Regions from separate parts of the Oribacterium sp. HCP3S3_B9 genome, predicted to be linked through region 1. Evidence: predicted binding sites of a transcription regulator. Region 1 holds the regulator's gene; each other region holds the start of a gene.

Region 1 (7,423 bases):
TTGTATTCGGAAAATGAAACGGGACAGGATGATGTGACGTCGGAGGCATTGGCCTCCATACAGGGAGAGAAAAGGAACGATGGCGTACGGGAAGAAAGAGTCGAAAACGGAATATCTGGCACTGAATGAGGATCTGAAGGCGCTTCGCTTTCGGCCCTGCTACCTGCTCTACGGTTCGGAGGAGTACCTGAAGCTTTCTTATAAGAAGCAGTTCCGTGCGGCCTTCGGCGGCGAGGAGGGGATGGCCTATACGTTTTATGATGGTGCACCGGATGTGCAGGAGCTGATCGATCTTCTGAATACGATTCCGTTTACCTTCGGAGAGAACACGGGGCGGCTCGTGATCATCAGCGGCAGTGAATGGTTCAAGAAGCCGGCACCGGAGAAGCTGCTGCACTATCTCGAGGATAGCGCGCACTATCCGGATACGGCACATCTCATGTTCATCGAGGGTGAGATCGATAAGCGCAGTAAGCTCTATAAGCTCGTGCAGAAGAACGGCTTCGCCTGTGAGCTCGGGGAGCAGGACCGCGCACAGCTCGGTCGCTGGGCGGCGCGGTATCTTACGATGGCGGGGAAGAAGATCCGGAATTCGACGATGGAGCTTTTCCTCGATAAGACCGGCACCAGCATGGATAACATCGCTTCAGAGATGGAGAAGCTGATCGCCTATACTGGTGTGCGGGACGTCATCGAGGACAGTGATGTCGAGGCGATCTGCTCGCAGAATGTCGAGGATCGTGTGTTTGACATGGTGTCTGAGATGGGACTCGGGCATACGAAGAAGGCGCTTCAGTACTACCGGGATCTGCTGACGTTGCAGGAGGCACCGATGCGTCTTTTGCATCTCATGCGCCGGAACTTCAATCAGCTGCTGCTCGCACGTGAGGCGATGGACAGGGATATGAGCGCCCAGGAAGCGGCGGCGTATGTCGGTGTGAGTCCGTGGATCTACCGGAAGCTCACGGATCAGGCGCGGCAGTACTCACGCCATGGTATCGAGGACTATATCCGACGCTTCTATGAATATGATGAAGCCATCAAGAGTGGGAATCTGACGGACCAGATGGCCGTCGAGCTGTTGCTCACCACGTAAGACCGACAGAAAAACGTAAGTTGACGGTTTTTCAGATCTGTATTATGGTTCTTATAGTAATCGTGCACAAAGTGGGAGATTTCTGTGGAAAAAACACAGTTTCTACCTGAAAAGTGCACCCGACTCCCTTATTTTCAGGAGGAAAAGGATGAAAAAGAATCATGTGTGGAGGACGCTTCTGACCCTCTGCCTCGCCACCTGCTTTGCGATACCTGCATGGGCGGAAGCGCAGGTCGGTCCGGCATGGGTGGATGGCGTTTCCATCAGTGAGCTGAGTCAGTCGACTTATTACACAGGCACGATGAACCCGCAGGATACAACGACGACAGATGGTGCAGAAAGGCCGGTTCTGGTGACCGCGCGAAGCGGACGCAAGGGAAAAAGTACCACCACGCCGGCTGCGGAGAGCACGACCGTGACGACAGGGACAGCGTCATCTGCAGAGAGCCCGGCGCCGGTTGCGAATGCTTCTTCAGGAAGCGCGATCGCGACGACGGCAGCAGCGGGCAGCGCGACGGATCCGTCCACAGCACTGCAGGAGAAACTGGCGGCAGAGCAGGCGGAGGCAGCGGACCTGGCGGCACAGATCGCACAGGAGGAAGCAGCGGGGAGCGTCGGTACGCGTACAGGCGAAACACCGATCGGGGCCGTCGTGACCGAGGAGTCCACGAAGTATACGAAGGGCAGCTCCCTCGGCATCTTCCAGATCACCGGCTACTACGGAAATGGAAAAACCAATTCCGGCACCTGGCCGAAGGCAGATCATACGATCGCGGCGGATACGACCATCCTGCCGATGGGGACGAAGGTTTTCATTCATCATACGGTGTATACGGTTGAGGATATCGGCAGTGCCGTGAAGGGAAATCTGATTGATATCTACTACAACAGCTACGAAGAAGCCTTCGGTGTGACCGCCCTCGGACACCGTTTCGCAGAGGTTTTCGTGGCCGTTCCGAAGAGCTGAAGCGGGACATCGATCTCCTCGCGGATGCACGAAACAGGCGCTGAGATTCGTCCCGATACAGCTGCCGGAGCAAGACGAAACAGGGGGTGTTTTCATCCGTTTATTTCGGTCTTGAAGAGGACGCGGGAAGCGAAAAAACAGTAAAATAAAGACTTGAAAAAAGTGAAAAATCACACGCAAATGCGTGATTTTTCACTTTTTTAATTCTTACGATCTTATAAACTTTTTATAATCACACACTCGACTCTCCGATGAAATAATGCGCAGTCATACGCGTATAAGCGTATGACTGATAGATGAGGGGCTTGACAATTTTTTGGATTTGTCCGTATACTTTCGTGCGTTGAGCTCGCTCCGATCCGGAGCTCTTCGTTCATGCCGGTTCATGTGAGAAAAAACGGAAAGAGAAGTTAGAGACACCGGCGCATACACAGGAGGTTATTTTGAGTTTAAATCTACAGAAGCAGAGAGGTATGATCGGGAAGATGACGATGCTCATCGTACTGATGATTCTTACGATGGCGATGTCCATGCGTACGTATGCAGATGAGAGCGCAAGCTCCGGCGTTTATGCATCTCAGAGCCTGGGCAATGTACTTTTCTTCAATACCAGCACCAACCCACACTTCACCACCGTACAGGAAACGTATGCTGCACAGGCAGTAGAAGAAGCGAAGCAGAAGCAGCAGGCGACACCGTTGTCGGGACAGACGGTGTCGATCGATGGCCGGCAGGCGACGCCGCTGGGGCGCTTCAAGCTGACAGGCTATTGCCCGTGCGCCAGATGCTCCGAGGGCTATGGTACACGTACCGCGACCGGCGCACGTGCGACCGCCGGCAGGACGGTTGCAGTCGACCCACGCGTGATTCCATATGGCACGCATCTTCTGATCAACGGCCATGAGTACGTCGCAGAGGACTGTGGCGGTGGAGTGCGTGGGGCACACATCGATGTGTTTTATAACACCCATGCGGAGGCGCGAAACATACTTGCGTATGCCGACGTATACGTCCTTCCGTAAGCGCCCTCGATTCGACGGAATTTAAAAAACAGAATATCGTGAAGAAGGGGAGCTGGCCATAGCGGTCGGCTCCCTTTCTTCACGATTTTTTCACAAATTCATCGAGGCTAATCCTTGACATCATTCCAAAATCGAGTAATATAGCAAATAGATGTTAGCACTCCGATATTTCGAGTGCTAACAGGCAAAGAGGAGGTGGCAGAGATGGAGCTGGATCAGCGTAAGGTGGTCATCCTTACAACGATTATTAAAAACTATCTGGAGACCGGTGAACCGGTCGGCTCGCGTACGATCAGCAAGTATTCCGGACTCAGCCTTAGTTCTGCTACGATCCGTAACGAGATGAGCGACCTCGAGGAAATGGGCTACATCATGCAGCCGCATACCTCCGCCGGTCGTATCCCGAGTGATAAGGGATACCGCTTCTATGTCGATCAGCTGATGGAGCATCATCAGCATGAAATCGATGATGTGAAAACGGAGATGTTCGAGAAGGTCGATAAGCTGGAGACGACCCTGAAGCAGCTCGTAAAGAACCTGGCACAGGATACTAACTACGCTGCGGTGGTCACCGAGCCGTCGATCCATACGAATAAGATCAAGTTCATCCAGACGTCGATCGTGGATGCGAGAAGAGTGCTTCTCGTCATCATGATGCAGGGCAACATCGTTCGAACCGCAACGGTGATGCTGAGCGGACAGGATGAGCTGGACTTTAACCGTATGCTGAGTATCAACATGCTCCTGAACGACACACTGGATGGCCTGAGTGGTGAAGAAATCACCGAGGGGCGGATCGGACAGATCCTCGCCCGGACACAGCATAAGGATGCAGTGGGTGCGATCCTTCAGGCGATCATCAGCATACTGGATATCCGATCCGGGGATGCACGCATCTATACGTCCGGTGCTACGAATATTTTCAAGTATCCGGAGCTCACGGAGTCGGACAATGCTTCCCGCCTCATCAATGCCTTCGAATCGAAGGTCGAGCTCGCCGAGCTGGTCCATGAGGTGCAGGGAAACGAGCCGGAAAAGAAAAATCAGATTCAGGTATACATCGGCAGTGAATCACCGATGGAAAACATGGCGGACTGCTCCGTGGTCACCGCAAATTATGAGCTCGGTAACGGGCTTCGAGGAACGATCGGTGTGATCGGGCCGAAACGCATGGATTACGAAAAAGTGCTGGAGGTTCTCTCGAAGATTCAGGGAGAGATGGATCAGGCATTTCGTTCATAGAGATGTACAGAGAATGAACGGAACATCCGGACAGGATGTGATAGGAGGTTATCTTGATAGACGAAGAGTTAAAGAAGTCTTCCGAGGAGCAGGGCACCGAGGAGACAAATGCAGGAAAGACGGCGGAGCAGGAAGCTCCGGCAGCAGATGCTGTGAAGGATACAGAAACGACGGAGAGCGATGCAAAGGATGCCGGAGAGGCAGAGAATGCAGAGCAGAGTGCGTCAGCTGAAGCTTCGGATGCAGACACCGAAAAGCTGAAAAAGAAGTATGAGGACGCGCTGGCAGAGCAGAAGGATAAGTACATCCGCCTCTATGCCGAGTTCGATAATTACCGTAAGCGGACCGAGAAGGAGAAGTCACAGAACTTCGACTTCGGTGCACGCGAGGTCATCGAGAAGCTGCTTCCAGTGGTCGATAATTTCGAGCGTGCGCTCGGTACCGTGGATCCGGAGGATGAGGGCGACGCCTTTACGAAGGGCGTACGTGGTATCTATAAGCAGCTCGAAAAGATGCTTGAGGACCTCGATGTAAAGGTCATTCCGGCAGAAGGCGAGAAGTTCGATCCGAATCTGCACAACGCCGTGATGACCGATACCGAAAGTGATGCCGAAGAGGATACGATCACCCAGGACCTGATGAAGGGCTATACCTACAAGGGCCAGGTGGTTCGTCACTCGATGGTCAAGGTTAAAAAATAAAGTATGTTCATTCCGCCGGGAAACCGGCGTTTGAAGCACCTTCACCAGAGCGCGGAAGCAATCCGGTGATGGCAAGTAGATAGATTACAAGTTTTTATAATTTCGTTTTAGATAAAGGAGATATTGTTATGGGAAAGATTATTGGTATTGACTTAGGTACGACAAACAGCTGTGTAGCTGTTATGGAAGGTGGTAAGCCGACCGTCATCGCAAACGCAGAGGGTATGAGAACAACCCCGTCTGTCGTTGCTTTTACAAAGAATGGTGAGCGTCTCGTCGGTGAGCCTGCAAAGCGTCAGGCCGTCACCAACGCAGATCGTACCATCTCTTCCATCAAGAGACATATGGGTTCAGACTATAAGGTAAGCATCGACGGTAAGGACTATACCCCGCAGGAGATTTCTGCGATGATCCTCCAGAAGCTGAAGGCAGATGCAGAGGCATACCTCGGTGAGAAGGTAAGCGAGGCAGTCATCACGGTTCCGGCATACTTCAATGATGCACAGCGTCAGGCAACCAAGGATGCCGGTAAGATCGCCGGCCTCGATGTAAAGCGTATCATCAACGAGCCGACCGCAGCTGCACTTGCATACGGCCTCGATGAGGGCGACGAGCAGAAGGTTATGGTATATGACCTCGGTGGTGGTACCTTCGATGTATCGATCATCGATATCGGTGACGGTGTCATCGAGGTTCTTTCAACCAACGGTGATACCCGCCTCGGTGGTGATGACTACGATGCACGTATCCAGAACTGGATGATCGAGGAGTTCAAGAAGGCAGAGGGCGTCGACCTCAGCCAGGATAAGATGGCCGTTCAGAGACTGAAGGAAGCCGCTGAGAAGGCAAAGAAGGAGCTTTCTGCTTCGACCACCACGGAGATCAACCTTCCGTTCATCACGGCAACCGCAGAGGGCCCGAAGCACCTCGATATGACGCTTACGAGAGCGAAGTTTGAGGAGCTGACCGCAGACCTCACTGAGAGAACCGCTGTTCCGGTACAGAATGCACTTCGTGATGCAGGTATGACGGCCGCAGAGCTTTCAAAGGTTCTTCTCGTCGGTGGTTCGACGCGTATGCCGGTTGCACAGGAGAAGGTAAAGCAGCTGACCGGTAAGGAGCCGAGCAAGACCCTGAACCCGGATGAGTGCGTAGCTATCGGTGCGGCGATCCAGGGTGGTAAGCTCGCCGGTGATGCCGGTGCCGGTGATGTTCTTCTTCTCGATGTAACACCGCTGACACTTTCCATCGAGACCCTCGGTGGTGTGGCAACACCGCTCATCAAGAGAAATACAACCATTCCTACCCATGCTTCTCAGGTATTCTCTACCGCAGAGGATAACCAGACCGCTGTAGACATTCATGTCGTACAGGGTGAGCGTGAGTTCGCAAGAGATAACAAGACCCTCGGCCAGTTCCGTCTGGATGGTATTCTCCCGGCACGTCGTGGCGTTCCGAAGATCGAGGTATGCTTCGATATCGATGCGAACGGTATCGTAAATGTATCCGCGAAGGATCAGGGTACCGGTAAGGAGCAGCACATCACCATCACCTCCGGTTCGAATATGAGCCAGGATGATATCGATAAGGCCGTAAAGGAAGCTGCTCAGTATGAGGCAGCCGACAAGGAGAAGAAGGAAGCCATCGAGACCAGAAATGGTGCAGATTCCATCGTCTTCCAGACCAAGAAGGCACTGGAAGAGGTTGGTGATAAGGTTTCTGCTTCCGATAAGTCTCAGGTTGAGGCGGATCTGAAGGCACTCGAGGATGTCCTCGCAGCAAATCCGCTCGAGTCCATCACGAAGGACGGCGCAGAGAAGATCAAGGCTGCACAGGAGACCCTGATGAAGTCTTCGCAGTCCCTGTTCTCAAAGGTGTATGAGCAGTCACAGGCTGCCGGTGCAGCAGGTCAGGCTGGCCCTCAGGGCGCAGCAGATCAGGGTGCAGCAAACAGCAACCCGGATGACAACGTAGTGGATGGCGATTTCAAGGAAGTTTAATTCCTGAAAGACATACGGAAAGCCTCCGGCGCATGCGCCGGAGGCATACGTTCGTCTTGTGAGAAAGAAAATCAGCAGGAGATAGAAACACATGGCAGAAAAGCGTGATTACTATGAAGTCCTCGGCGTGGATAAAAACGCAGATGACGCAACGATAAAGAAGGCATTCCGTAAGCTTGCCAAGAAGTACCATCCGGATGCGAATCCAGGTGATAAGGAGGCGGAAGCCAGATTTAAGGAATGCAACGAGGCCTATGCAGTTCTTTCGGATCCGGAGAAGAGAAAGGCGTATGACACCTATGGCCATGCAGCCTTCGATCCGAACTCGGCAGCTGGTCAGAGTACAGGCTATGGTGGCTTCGACTTCGGTGGCATGGACTTCTCCGATATTTTCG
Region 2 (7,423 bases), on a different contig from region 1:
CCGGCGACATACGGAGGGACGCCTTGATCAGGTTCTGCATACTGATCTCGCCTTCCCCCTCTGCGTTTGCGTTTCGCGTTTCGAGGGAGACGAGGTTCGGTACGTTTCGGATCTGGAGCTCGGCGGAGTCCTCGATCGTGATGACCCGTTCATCCGACGGGATGTACTGACTAAGCGCATTGAGAAAGGTGGTCTTTCCAGAGTTGGTACCCCCGGAAATGAAGATGTTGTACCGTGCCCTTACGAGTGAAATCAGAAAGTCGGCGGCTTCCTGTGTCAGGGAGTCGTAGAGGATCAGCTTTTCGAGGGTGATCGGCTCCGGAAACTTTCGGATGGTGACCGTCGGCCCCTTCAGTGCGATCGGCGGCAAGACGACATGAACACGCGAGCCATCCTCGAGACGGGCATCGACGATCGGCGTACTGGTGTTGACCACGCGGTTGATGCGGCTTACGATGCTCTGAATCAGTTCCTCGAGCTGTGCCCGGGACTCGAAGCTCCGGTCCCAGCGCTGCATGTGTCCGCTGCGCTCGATAAAGATCTCCTGTTCGGAGTTGATCATGATTTCCGTGACATCGGCATTATCGAGTACCTCGGAAAGCACATCGAGACGACGGAAGCTGTTGAAGACAGCATCGCGCAGATAGAGCTTGTCCCGGAGGCAGAGCTCCGGATGTGCGAAGAGGAGCTCGTCGATGCGGTCATACAGCTCCGCATCGCTGAAGCTTCGCTGCTCCTCGAGTCCGGCGAGCAGCTGCTGTTTCAGCTCCTTCTTTAATTCGGTCTGATCCATGATTGTATTCATATGCTATATTCCCTTTGTCTGAGAGAGCCGCATGATCCACTTCCTTTTCTACATGACCTGCGATGTGCATGCGCTTCGATCTGCATGTATCGTGTATGGTACTGCGATACGCATGTCTGCTAGCGCACCGCACGCTGCGGCTGCGCATCGTAGAGGTAGTTTCGTATGACCGCCGCAGTAAATTCGGACAGCCGCTCCGAGGCCTCTGCTTCGGAGTATCCTGTATGCTCCAGAGGTACGATGAGCTTCACGATCCGGTCGAGTGCGGCGCGATGCGGAGAGCCGGAGAGATAATGCTCCAGGGCGGACAGCTTACGGTAGTGCGCAGGCTGGTCGGTGACCGGCATGAAGATCCAGTCGGCCTGCGGGAGGATGCCCTCCACGCGGCTCAGGATGCTGTCGGTGTCGAGGACGATGGCATCATAGTCGACCGATGCACACAGGGTCTGGATAAACTGTGGAAGCTCCGTGTCCCGCAGCGTCGCGATATCCTCCGGTGAACGGACCGGCGGGATGAGGTCCATGCCGTCGACACGCGTGATCATCGAGCGCAGTCGCTCGGCATCCAGCCGCTCCTTCTTGTAGAAGTAGAGCGCATCACTGAGGGAGCCGCCTCCGCTCTGCATCGATGCATCGGCTCGTGCCGATACCTCCTCGAGGCTGACATAGAGTGCCCGCATATCCTTCTGCAGCGTTTTCGTGAGACTCTCGGCGAAGCAGGTCTTCCCGGATCGCCCGATCGGACTGTATACGAGGTACAGCCTGGCGAGCCCCTGCCGATTCTTCGGCTCCGCCTTCTTCGAGAGCTGATAGCTCGAAACGAGCTCATGCAGAATCTTCTCCCCGGACTGATACTTATAGATTTTGTGTGGTGCATCCGGACGAGCACCGGCGAGTGTCTGCTTCTCACCCAGCGGCTCCTCCGTAAGCTCGACACGGGTATGCACCGGGAGCTTCTCGAGCTCTTCTTCCTCGGCTGCCTCCGCATCACTCAGCAGCAGGTCGATGTCGTTCTGGTGTGCGAAACGCTGCAGCTCCGTCACGGTCTGAAAGGTATAGACGGTAAACGGACACTCCGTCCGCGAAGATGCATACTTTAAAAAACGTTCACAGTAGCTGGGATCCTGTTCCAGCAGTGCGAGAATCTGATTCATAGAAGCCTCTTTTCATACAGATAAATCATTTTTCGGAGCGTACAGCTCAGGCAGAGAGCCCGGCATGGATTTCACTGGTCTCGGAGTGTGATCCTCCGTTGCCGCCCTCCGGGGGCTCCAGCGCTGAACGCTTACGTTCTGAGAGTATCTCCCGCTTCGCCGGTTCAGGGGTAGGGAAATGAACCGTACGACGCGGGAGAGAAGATCAGTCCCGGAATCGCACCGAGAAGCAGTGGCAGGGCCAGAGGAAGTGTCGGAAGCATGTGCCGCTCCCGGAGCCTCCACCTGCCGGAATCTGTTCTGATCCATAGAAGATACATCAGTGCCAACACGAGCCCCGGCAGCAGAAGCTGACATCCGGCATCGACACCGCACCACGCGATGACCAGTGCCATCAGTCGTGCGTCTCCGCCACCTGCATGGGTCAGTGAGGCCAGGGCACGAAACATGACGAGTGAGAGGAAGTAGCGAAGAAGATAGGAGACACCCCTTCCGCTGGAGCAGAAGAAGCACGCCGGCAGCGTCAGGGTGCCCCTGTATGAAAGGAAATAACCAGAATATAAATAGGTGTAGATCAGCGCATGAGGGATACGCCGCTCTCGTAGATCATAGCCCGCAGCGATGGTCAGACACTGCAGGAGGATAAGCTGAGATACTGTCATGTGGCCTCCGCGTTTGGTATAGCCCGAGTATAGAGGAGACAGCGCGAATCGCCTATAGTCGTCATGTGGACTATAGTCCCAGAACAGACTAGACGCTCCGCGCATGGAGCTTAGAAAAATGCAAGTGAAGCACAGGACAGAAACCCGAAATCGAGAAACCGAAATGAACGAAAAGACAGAATTCCGTAATGCCTGGATGATATTCACAAAACGTCTGTTTTTTTGCAGCATATTGTACGGATGCCCCGGAGGACCGGTCTACGCTGTCCCCATCTAGTCGAAACCCCGCGAGTATGCTAGAATACTGTCGTGTTTTTAAGAAAGGCCGTACTATGAATATCATTTTACTATCCGGTGGCTCCGGCAAACGCCTGTGGCCACTTTCCAACGATATCCGCTCCAAGCAGTTTATCAAGCTCTTCAAACGCCCGGACGGAAGCTATGAGTCGATGATCGAGCGCGTCTACCGCCAGATCCGCACCGTGGACCCGGAGGCCCGTGTCACCATCGCGACCTCCCGCACCCAGGTATCCTCCATTCTGAACCTGCTCGGCACCGACGTGAATATCTCCGTCGAACCGACGAGAAGGGACACCTTCCCGGCGATCGCCCTCGCGAGTGCCTACCTGCACGAAAAGTGTCACGTCCCGGAGGACGAATCCGTCGTGGTCTGCCCGGTGGACCCGTATGTGAACGATGACTATTTCCATGCGCTGAAGGCACTCTCTGAGCAGGCGGATAAGGGCGAGGCGAATCTCGTCCTGATGGGCATCGAGCCGACCTATCCATCCGAGAAGTACGGCTATATCATCCCGGAGGCGAAGGCCCCGGTGTCGACCGTCTGCACCTTCAAAGAGAAGCCAGATGAGGCGACCGCCCGCGAGTACCTGAAGCAGGGTGCCCTCTGGAACGGCGGCGTCTTCGCCTATAAGCTCGGCTACGTGCTGGACCGTGCCCGCACCCTCCTCGACACAAGCGACTATCAGACCCTCTTCGACCACTATGCCGAGCTCCGCAAAATCAGCTTCGACTATGCCGTCGTCGAGCATGAAGCGAAGATCCAGGTGATGTGCTTCCACGGCGAGTGGAAGGACCTCGGCACCTGGAACACCCTGACCGAAGAGATGTCCGAGCCGGTCATCGGCCACGGCATTCTCGGCGAGCACTGCGAGGACGTCCACATCGTGAACGAGCTGAGCGTGCCGATCCTCGCGATGGGGCTCGAGCATGCGGTGATCTCTGCAAGCCCGCAGGGCATCCTCGTCAGTAACCTCGAAGCCAGCGCCCGCATCAAGCCATACGTGGACCAGCTCCCGGACCAGATCATGTTCGCCCGCAAATCCTGGGGCGACTTCCGCATCCTCGACGTCTCCCAGGGCTCGATGACCGTGAAAATCGAGATGCGCCCGGGTGCCCACATGAGCTATCACGCACATCACGCCCGCAACGAAATCTGGACCGTCCTGGACGGCCGTGGCACCGCCATCGTCGATGGCGAGGCCCGCAGCGTATGCGCCGGCGACGTGATCTCGATTCCGTGCGGCGCGAAGCACACGATGCGCGCAGACCCGGAGACCCCGCTGACCCTCATGGAGATGCAGCTCGGCGAGGACATCGCCGTCGCCGACAAGACGAAGTTCGATATGCCGGCAGAAAAGGAGTAACGATGGATTACAGGAAGGAATATACGCGCTGGTGCGCGCTTGCGAAGGGACTGGATGCCGATGTCGAGCAGGAGCTCGCAGCGATCCGTGGAGAGGAAGAGAAGATTCAGGACGCGTTCTACCGTGACCTCGCCTTTGGTACGGGCGGTCTCCGCGGCGTGATCGGCGCCGGCACGAACCGCATGAATGTGTACACGGTAGCGAAGGCCTCCCAGGGCCTCGCAAACTATGTGCGGAAGCGCTTCGCAGCCGCCGACCGCCGCATCGCAGTTTCCCGCGACAGCCGTATCAAGTCGGATCTTTTCGCCGAAACCGCGGCCCGCGTCTTCGCAGCGAACGGCATCGACGTCTACATGTATGAGGACATCATGCCGACCCCGTGCCTCAGCTTCGCGACCCGTGCGCTTCACTGCGCTGCCGGTATCATGCTGACCGCGTCCCACAACCCCTCGAAGTACAACGGCTATAAGGTCTATGGCGCCGATGGCTGTCAGATCACGACCGAGGCAGCCGCCGAGATCCTCGCAGAAATCGAGGCACTCGACCTCTTCGCCGACATCCGCATGACCGAGTTCGAGATCGCCGGCATCCGCGACACGGCGGAGGCCAATGTCTCCGTCGCGCACAGCGTCACCACCCCGGTCATGCTGGAGACCGCTACGGCCGACGCGACATCGACAGAAAAGGAAGCTGCGTCATCACACAGCGCGACAGCTGCGGTGGACATGGATGCGCCTGCGACTGGACATATCTTCTGGATCGGGGAAGCCGTCTACACCGACTTCGTGGAAAATGTAAAGAAGCAGTCCGTACTTGGTCCGGATGACAGCATTGACCGAAACGTAGCAATCGTTTACTCGCCGCTGAACGGCACCGGTCGCGCGCCGGTGACCAGGACCCTCCGGGAGTGCGGCTACACGAACATTACGCTCGTGAAGGAACAGGAGATGCCAGACGGTCACTTCCCGACCTGCCCGTATCCGAACCCGGAGATCAAGGAAGCGATGGCCCTCGGCATGGACTATGCGAAGCGCGTACAGGCAGACCTCCTGCTTGCAACCGACCCGGACTGCGATCGTGTCGGCATCGCCGTACGAAGAGCCGACGGAAGCTATCAGCTTCTGAGCGGCAACGAGACCGGCATCCTGCTGCTGGACTACATCCTCGCGCAGCGAACGAAGCACGGAACGCTGCCGAAGGATCCGGTGATGGTGAAGACCATCGTGACCATGGACCTCGGCGAGCGCATCGCCGCGCACTACGGCGTCGAAACCATCAATGTCCTGACCGGCTTCAAGTTCATCGGAGAGCAGATCGGTCGGCTCGAGAAGGAGGGCCATCCGGAGCGTTATGTCTTCGGCTTCGAGGAGAGCTACGGCTACCTCACTGGCAGCTATGTCCGTGATAAGGATGCCGTCGATGGTGCCCTCATGATCTGTGAGATGTTCAGCTTCTATAAGACGCAGGGCATCAGCCTCCTCGACCGTCTGCAGGCGCTCTATGCGGAGTACGGCTACTGCCTGAACACCCTCCACAGCTTCACCTTCGAGGGATCCGCCGGCTTTGGGAAGATGCAGAAGATCATGCAGAACTTCCGTACGGATGCGCCGGACGCCTTCGCCGGAAAGAAGGTGGAGAAGGTCCTCGATTACCTGCCGGGTCTCGACGGACTGCCGAAGTCGGATGTCCTCAAGTACCTGCTGAGCGACCACTGCTCCGTCGTGGTACGCCCGTCCGGCACCGAGCCGAAGCTGAAGATCTATATCTCCATCAGCGCGGAGAATCAGGCCGCCGCAGAAGCCTGTGAAGCCGCCATCGCCGCTGAACTTGGCGAACGCATGAAGTAATACTTTCATATCAACAAAAGGCCCCGGAGGGGCGCCAGCAGAAGCACAGTATGGCTTTTGCTGGCGCTCCTCCGGGGCCTTTGACTGAACTGTTTTCGTTATAGAAAATTTATAATTTAATTAGCACTCGATGCTTGAAAGTGCTAACAACCGCGCTATAATATTTTTATCCGAAGGAAATAAGGAGGTTCAGTCTTATGAATATTAATAAATTTACACAGAAATCGATCGAAGCGATCAATAACTGTCAGAATATCATCAGTGAATATGGAAATCAGTATGTGGAGCAGGTTCATCTTCTCTACTCGCTGATTACCATCGATGACAGTCTGATCACGCAGCTTCTGAAGAAGATGGGTGTACCGATGGATCAGTTTAAATCATCCATCACCGATGAGATCAGCCGTCTCCCGAAGGTATCGGGTGCCGGTGATACACACTATTCGCAGAGGGCGAACCTGGCGCTTACGAAGGCAGCGGAGCATGCGAAGGCCATGGGCGATGAGTATGTTTCCGTAGAGCACATTTTCCTCAGCCTCATGAAGGAAGCCGATCCGACGCTGAAGAAGCTGTTCCAGCAGTATGGCATCACGAAGGATGGTTTCCTGAAGGCCCTCGCCGAGGTGAGACATAATCAGCGTGTCCTGTCCGATAACCCGGAGGACAGCTATGATGCCTTAAATAAGTACGGCTACGAGATGGTGCAGCGCGCGAAGGATCAGAAGGATGATCCGATCATCGGGCGTGATGATGAGATCCGGAATATCATCCGTATCCTCAGCCGTAAAAGTAAGAACAACCCGGTGCTGATCGGTGAGCCGGGTGTCGGTAAGACCGCCGTCGTCGAGGGTCTCGCACAGCGTATCTCGGATGGAGAGGTACCGGAGAGCCTGAAGGATAAGAAGATCTTCGCCCTCAACATGGGTTCCCTCGTCGCCGGTGCGAAGTACCGTGGTGAGTTCGAGGAAAGATTGAAGGCGGTACTCGATGAGGTCCGGAAGTCCGAGGGGCAGATTCTCATGTTCATCGATGAGTTGCACACCATCGTCGGTGCCGGCAACCAGGAGGGCTCGCTCGATGCAGGCAACATCCTGAAGCCGATGCTGGCGCGCGGTGAGCTCCACTGCATCGGTGCGACGACGCTGAACGAGTATCATAAGTACATCGAGAAGGATGCGGCGCTCGAGCGTCGTTTCCAGCCGGTCATGATCGATGAGCCGTCGGTCGAGGATACCATCTATATCCTGCGTGGTATCAAGGAAAGCTACGAGAAGTACCACGGTGTGACGAT
Region 3 (7,423 bases), on a different contig from region 1:
AAGCAGGGCGCGCGCTGCATGAACTGCGGTGTCCCGTTCTGCCAGTCCGGCATGAAGCTGGCGGGCATGTTCACGGGCTGTCCGCTCCACAATCTCTGCCCGGAGTGGAACGACGAGGTCTACAACGGCCACGTCGCCCATGCGCTTAGCCGTCTGCTGAAGACGAACAACTTCCCGGAGTTCACGGGACGTGTCTGCCCGGCGCTCTGCGAGAAGGCCTGTGTCGAGGGGCTCGATGACGCGCCGGTGACGACGCACGACAACGAGCTCTACATCATCGAGAAGGCCTTCCAGGAGGGCTATATGCAGCCGCGGATCCCGGAGGTCCGCTCTGGGAAGCGTGTCGCCGTCGTCGGTGCCGGTCCGGCCGGCCTCGCAGTGGCGGATCAGCTGAACCACCGTGGACACAGCGTCACCGTCTTTGAGCGCTCGGATGAAATCGGCGGGCTCCTCATGTACGGCATCCCGAACATGAAGCTCGACAAGTCCGTCATCCGTCGTCGCCGCGCCCTCATGGAAGCGGAAGGCGTCGTCTTCCGTACCGGTGTGGATGTCGGCCGCGAGACATTGACCGCGGCAGCGATCCTCCGGGACTACGACGCGGTCGTCCTGGCCTGTGGCGCGAAGCAGGCGCGCGGACTGAACGTGCCGTCCATCGAGCAGGCGCACGGTATCCACTACGCGGTCGACTACCTGACGAGTCAGACGAAGGCCCTCCACGAGCAGGGCGAGCATGCCTTCGGCATCATCAACGCGAAGGGGAAGCACGTCGTCATCGTCGGTGGCGGTGACACCGGAAACGACTGCTGCGGTACCGCGATCCGCCAGGGTGCGAAGTCGGTGACCCAGATCGAGATGATGCCGGAGCCACCGGTCGAGCGTGCAGCCTCGAATCCGTGGCCGGAGTGGCCGAAGGTCCTGAAGGTCGATTATGGCCAGCAGGAGGCCATTCGCGTCTTCGGGCATGATCCGCGCGTCTACGAGACGACGGTTAAGGCCATCGAGACGAAGAAGGACGGTAGCATCAAGGCCGTCATCACGTCAAAGGTAAAGTTCGAGAACCGTCAGATGGTGCTCGTCGAGGGCACGGAGCAGAAGCTTCCGTGTGACCTCCTCATCATCGCCGCCGGTTTCACCGGCTGCGAGAGCTACGTCGCCGACGCCTTCGGTGTCGCACTCACCGAGCGCCACGTCGTAAAGACGGAGGCAGAGCACTACCACACGGAAAGCACAGTGAAGCCGACGGCTGCTGCAAATGCCGCGAAGATCTTCACCGCAGGCGACATGCATCGCGGACAGTCCCTCGTCGTCTGGGCTATCGCCGAAGGCCGCGCCTGCGCAAGCGAAGTTGACGCGTACCTGATGGGCTACAGCTGCCTCGCGTAGGCAGCCGGAGCAGAGCGCCCGGGTTCATAATGGGGACCGAGTACTGGCGTTTGAAATAATCGGTAACAGTTCAGCCGGAGTGATGGTTCACTCCGGCTGATGTTTTAGAAATTTGTTGCTGCCGCGCGAGCATACGGCTTGATTTCCAGCAAATTATCGCGCGCGGCCCGGAAATTATCCATGATTTTTAAAATCGGCATTTAATAGATAGTATTCTGGGAAATTCGATATACGCATATAAGCGTACTATCTAATCATCTTCATTTTCAGAAATAGTAGATATGGATTTTGAACCGTATAAAAGAATTTCCTTTGGCACATATCCAATAATCCTTCTTTTTCAAATTGCTGGATACTTGAGGGCGGAGTCCTCTTAGGAAAAAAGGATTTACATATCCACTATTTTCAAAAGCAACTATGATTGGATAGTTTGCAGTCATCCGCGACTATTTCGAGCAAAAAACATATCCAGTAATTTCGAAATCACGCAAAATTAGATAAGAGCAGAGTAAAGTCCAACCAGGCGAAGATCTTTAGGAGCCGAGGGAACACTGCGGAACCGGAATACCGTAAAGTTCAACCAGGCGAAGATCTTTATCGAGCCGACTGAATACGCAAAGGCTAATATAAAAATTGTGTCTATAGCTCAGATTTCGTAATCACGATTCCAGAAATAACTGTTTACACGCGGCCTTTCCTGCGGAGCGCGAGATAGAAGGCGATGCAGATGAGGGCGCTGAGAAGGGAGCCGGCAGGGGCGGCGAGGCCCATCGCGTAGAGGGTGTCCGGGAACAGCTTCGTGGCGAGCCATGCGCCCGGGATGCGGACGAGGATCACCGAGCAGAGGTTATGGATGAAGCTGAGGATCGACAGGCCGGAGGCACTGAAGAAGCCGGAGAATGGGAAGTGAATGCCGGCGACCACGCAGTCGAGCACGTAGGTGCACATATACTGCACCGCGAGTGCCTGCACGACCGGATCCTTCGTGAACAGCGTGAAGAACGGCACGGAGATGAACTGGAACAGGATCGCGAAGAGGAGCCCGATGCCACTGGCGAGGCCGACGCCGTACCGGAGTGTCTGGCGCGCCCTCGCTGGATCGCCGGCACCGATCGACTGCGCCGCGATCGTCGACACGGTCGACAGCATGCTGGACGGCACCAGGAAGAGGAAGCTGATAGTTTTCTCGACGATCCCAACTGCCGCCGAGATGTCGACACCACGCCGGTTCGCGATCACGGTGATGATCAGAAACGAAATCTGGATGAAGCCGTCCTGGCAGGCGATCGGGAGGCCAATGCTGAGAATCTGGTGCAGCATCGCCGGGTCCCACCAGGCGCTGCGATCCGCGCAGGCGTGTTCGTTTGAAGACGTCGCTGCGCCTTCGGATGCATGGATCTGCGTTTCCACCCTGTTTTCTATGGCTGCTTCCACAGAAGTATTCCGGACGTCGGCGGTACCATGCTGCCGGCTGCCCGCGGTTGTCTTCCGGATGCCGACGAGCGCAAACGCCACCGACGCGGCCTGCGCCACGACCGTCGCGAGCGCTGCACCCGCTGCGCCCAGCTGCATTGGCCCCATGAAGAGGAGGTCGAGCAGGATGTTGAGGGCACAGGCCACGGCGATGAAGAGCATCGGACTGCGGCTGTCACCCATGCCGCGGAAAATCGAGCTCAGGATGTTGTACGCGACGATGAAGGGGATGCCGGCGAAGCAGATGCGGAGGTACGCGAGGGCCCCCGGGACGGCCTCGGGCGGTGTCGACAGCAGCTGGACGATCGGCTGCGTAAGTCCGAGCAGGGCACAGGTGGCCAGCACGGCGATCATCGCGAAGAGGGTGATCGTGTTCCCGATGGCGCGTCGGATGCCGTCCTCGTCCTCTGCACCGACGAAACGCCCGATCATGACGGTGGTGCCCATGGCGAGGCCGACGATCATGACGGTCACCATGTGCATGACCTGCGAACCGATCGAAACCGCCGAGATGACATCAGCGCCATTGAAGCGGCCCGCGATGAGTAGATCCGCGAGCCCGTAGAGCGTCTGCAGGAAGTAGCTGAGAAGGTATGGGAGTGAAAACAGGATCATATTATGGAAGAGATCGCCCTTCGCGAGATTATGTTGAGCCATGGTAAGTCCTCGATATAGGTAGTGTATGAATGCCTGCGTTTAATTCATTATTGTAGCGAATCGCAGAGGATTTGGAAACTAGTACACGTTTATGGCTGATATAAGCTGGAAAATTTCATTAGAATTCAGGCGGTGGGTCCCCGGAGGGGCGGCAACGGAGGCCATACATAGAGACCGTGTGAAATCAAGCCGGGTCCCCTTAGCGGCACTTGGTACTTTTTCCTTAGCACCCTCTGCAACGCTGAGTTTTCATAAAGAAAACTCAGTGATTGCAGAGGGCCTAGTGCCGCTTAGGGTCCCCGGCTTAGATTGAACCGGTCTCGGAGTACTGTGCCTCCGTTGCCGCCCCTCCGGGTCCCCTGCCTGAACTGTTACAAATTTCCGGGCCGCGCGCGTGTTTGTGAAGGAAATGTGAAATCTACAAATTGTTAGCACTCATCTCTTGACGTTGCTAACAGACCGTTCTATAATACGTTTTGTTGTTAGAAAAGAAGGCTGGACGCAGAGCGATCGGATGATCGATGGCTGGAAGATCGGGAGATCAGGCACTTGTGCTGGGAAAACAGCATGATTGCAGGATGAAGTGATCGGTCGACAGCGCATGCGTGCCGGGCTTCATATAAACAGCATCGCCGGGAGGCGAAAAGTCGAAGGGCTGAAAGCAGATATTAAGGAGGTCAATCAAATGAAGCTGGTTCCATTATTTGACAGAGTCGTACTTGAGAAGGAGAAGATGGAGGAGACCACTGCAAGCGGTATCGTTCTTCCAGGTCAGAATGATAAGGAGAAGCCGGGTCAGGCACTCGTTGTAGCGGTCGGTCCTGGTGGAGTGGTCGATGGTAAGGACATCACCATGCAGGTGAAGGTCGGCGATCACGTTCTTTTCTCGAAGTATGCGGGATCTGAGGTCGAGGTTGACGGACATAAGTATACAGTCGTAAAGCAGAACGATATTTTGGCAGTCATCGAGAAGTAACATCCGACGGGATGTCGCGTCGGGTCCACGCAGAAGTGGGCAGGACGTCAGACCGACATGAGGATGTAGAGAAGGAAGCATTGGACGAAGAACAGAGGATGCTTCGTAAATCAGGAGGATAAAGCTATGGCTAAGGAAATTAAGTATGGTGTCGAGGCTAGAAAGGCTCTCGAAGCTGGTGTGGATGCAGTTGCAAATACAGTAAAGGTAACCCTCGGACCGAAGGGCAGAAACGTAGTACTCGATAAGAGCTACGGTGCTCCGCTGATCACCAACGATGGTGTGTCCATCGCGAAGGACATCGAGCTGAAGGATCCGTATGAGAACATGGGCGCACAGCTCGTTCGTGAGGTTGCTTCGAAGACCAATGATGTCGCCGGTGATGGTACCACCACAGCGACCGTGCTTGCACAGGCGATCGTGAAGGAAGGTATGAAGAACCTTGAGGCGGGTGCAAACCCGATCATCCTTCGTAAGGGTATCCAGAAGGCCGTGGCAGCAGCTGTGGAGTCCATCAAGGCACAGTCTTCCAAGGTAAAGGGCAAGGATCAGATCGCAAAGGTTGCCGGCATCTCTGCTGGTGACGAGCAGGTCGGCCAGATGGTTGCCGATGCGATGGAGAAGGTTTCCAAGGATGGTGTCATCACCGTCGAGGAGTCCAAGACCATGCAGACCGAGCTGGACGTCGTCGAAGGTATGGAGTTCGACAGAGGCTACATCAGCGCTTACATGTGCTCCGATATGGATAAGATGGAGGCAAATCTCGATGATCCGTACATCCTGATCACCGATAAGAAGATCTCCAACATCCAGGATATCCTTCCGCTCCTCGAGCAGATCGTAAAGATGGGCGCAAAGCTCCTCATCATCGCAGAGGATGTCGAGGGTGAGGCACTCACAACCCTCATCGTCAACAAGCTGAGAGGTACCTTCAACGTCGTTGCGGTCAAGGCTCCGGGCTATGGTGACAGACGTAAGGAGATGCTTCAGGATATCGCGATCCTGACCGGCGGTCAGGTGATCTCCGCAGACCTCGGCCTCGAGCTCAAGGATGCAACCATCGAGCAGCTCGGCCGCGCAAAGAGCGTAAAGGTATCGAAGGAGAAGACCACCATCGTCGATGGTGAGGGCGAGAAGGCGGATATCGACAGCCGTGTCGCTGAGATCAAGAAGCAGATCGAGACCACAACTTCTGATTTCGACCGCGAGAAGCTCCAGGAGAGACTGGCAAAGCTCGCTGGTGGTGTCGCTGTCATCAAGGTCGGCGCAGCTACTGAGACCGAGATGAAGGAAGCAAAGCTTCGTATGGAGGATGCGCTGAACGCAACCCGTGCCGCAGTGGAAGAGGGCGTCATCGCAGGTGGCGGATCCGCTTACATTCACGCACAGGAGGCTGTGAAGAAGGTTGTTGAGTCACTCGAGGGTGATGAGAAGACCGGTGCAAGAATCGTTTACAAGGCACTGGAGGCTCCGCTGTTCACCATCGCTTCGAACGCAGGTCTCGAGGGCGCTGTTATCGTCAACAACGTACAGAACACAGAGGTCGGCCATGGCTTCGATGCACTCCACGAGGAGTATGTCGACATGCTCGAGGCCGGTATCCTGGATCCGGCGAAGGTAACCAGAACCGCTCTTCAGAACGCGGCTTCCGTCGCTTCTACACTGCTCACCACTGAGAGCGTAGTCGCAGATATCAAGGAGCCGGCACCTGCTATGCCAGCACAGCCACAGGGTGGAATGTACTAATTAAATAAAAAGCGTTATAATAAATCCGGGTCGCATCGCGGCCCGGATTTTTGAAACCAAGGAAAAAGGAGGATGACAGATGGATGATTATATCGAGCACATGACGAAGGGAAAGCAGCCGGCCTACTGGACGGTGCTGCTGGTGATCGCGGGCGCGCTGTCCGTACTGTCACTGCTGTTTGCGTTTTATAACGTGTTCGGCATCCTGCTCTTCATCGCGGTGAGCCTCGGCACCTACGTGGTCTGGCTCTTCTCGAAGGTGGAGTATGAGTATACCTATGTCGGCGGTGGCTTCACGATGGACCAGATCCTCAACAAGACGCGCCGTCGTCAGCTGGTTGATACGAATGCTTCCGAGCTGATCGTACTCGCTCCGCAGAACTCGGACGCGGTCCGTGCAGAGCTCCAGAACGCGAAGGTCATCGACTGTGCCGGCGACTGTCCGGCCGATCGGAAGTTCGGCTATGTATACAACCGTGCGGGGCAGAAGACCTGCATGTATATCGAAGTGACCGATGCACTGCTGCGCGAGGCGAGAAGATGTACACCGCAGAAGGTAAAACTGAACTGATTTTTGGATGAAAGACGGGTTGAAATTCAATCCGCCTTTTGTTATACTCGTTTAAATTTTATGAAAAGTCGCGATTTGAAAGGAGATTCTTCTATGGCCAAGATTATCGGTGATGGTATTACGTTTGATGACGTGCTGCTCGTTCCGCAGTACTCCGAGGTCGTTCCGAACGAAATCGACGTTTCCACCTATCTTACGAAGTCAATTCATCTCAACATTCCATTCATTTCTGCAGGTATGGATACCGTTACAGAGCATCAGATGGCGATCGCCATGGCGCGCTGCGGTGGTATCGGTATCATCCACAAGAATATGTCGATCGAGCAGCAGGCAGAGGAAGTCGACATGGTAAAGCGCTCGGAGAATGGTGTCATCACCGATCCGTTCTTCCTGACCGCAGATCATACCCTGAAGGATGCCAATGATCTCATGGCGAAGTTCCGCATCTCCGGCGTGCCGATCACCGAGGGCAAGAAGCTCATCGGTATCATCACGAACCGTGACCTCGTTTTCGAGGAGGACTACACGAAGAAGATCAGCGAGTGCATGACGAGAGAGCACCTCGTAACGGCGAAGGAGGGTACCACCCTCGAGGAAGCGAAGCAGATCCTCGC

The links. Region 1 encodes HrcA, which represses chaperone genes, less so after heat shock. Its sites were predicted from a motif close to TGTTAGCACTCNNNNNNNNNGAGTGCTAACA; they were not measured.
Region 2: a site for HrcA is predicted at 6,251-6,281, ahead of clpB (ATP-dependent chaperone ClpB). Genes of this name have one in related genera too.
Region 3: a site for HrcA is predicted at 3,943-3,973, ahead of ACTNC3_RS06355 (co-chaperone GroES). Genes of this name have one in related genera too.

The regions. Positions count from the first base shown of each region.
Region 1 covers NZ_JBQHVY010000008.1:42,454-49,876, reverse strand. Annotated here, with positions in the region: gene holA (DNA polymerase III subunit delta) at 80-1,096, shown strand; gene ACTNC3_RS05900 (3D domain-containing protein) at 1,245-2,063, shown strand; gene ACTNC3_RS05895 (3D domain-containing protein) at 2,507-3,085, shown strand; gene hrcA (heat-inducible transcriptional repressor HrcA) at 3,290-4,327, shown strand; gene grpE (nucleotide exchange factor GrpE) at 4,381-5,028, shown strand; gene dnaK (molecular chaperone DnaK) at 5,157-7,028, shown strand; gene dnaJ (molecular chaperone DnaJ) at 7,120-7,423, shown strand, end outside.
Region 2 covers NZ_JBQHVY010000003.1:112,395-119,817, reverse strand. Annotated here, with positions in the region: gene ACTNC3_RS03250 (CpaF family protein) at 1-805, opposite strand, end outside; gene ACTNC3_RS03245 (hypothetical protein) at 925-1,959, opposite strand; gene ACTNC3_RS03240 (prepilin peptidase) at 2,124-2,621, opposite strand; gene ACTNC3_RS03235 (sugar phosphate nucleotidyltransferase) at 2,954-4,285, shown strand; gene ACTNC3_RS03230 (phospho-sugar mutase) at 4,288-6,132, shown strand; gene clpB (ATP-dependent chaperone ClpB) at 6,330-7,423, shown strand, end outside.
Region 3 covers NZ_JBQHVY010000009.1:71,127-78,549, forward strand. Annotated here, with positions in the region: gene ACTNC3_RS06345 (glutamate synthase subunit beta) at 1-1,386, shown strand, start outside; gene ACTNC3_RS06350 (MATE family efflux transporter) at 2,068-3,516, opposite strand; gene ACTNC3_RS06355 (co-chaperone GroES) at 4,202-4,492, shown strand; gene groL (chaperonin GroEL) at 4,619-6,238, shown strand; gene ACTNC3_RS06365 (hypothetical protein) at 6,318-6,809, shown strand; gene guaB (IMP dehydrogenase) at 6,903-7,423, shown strand, end outside.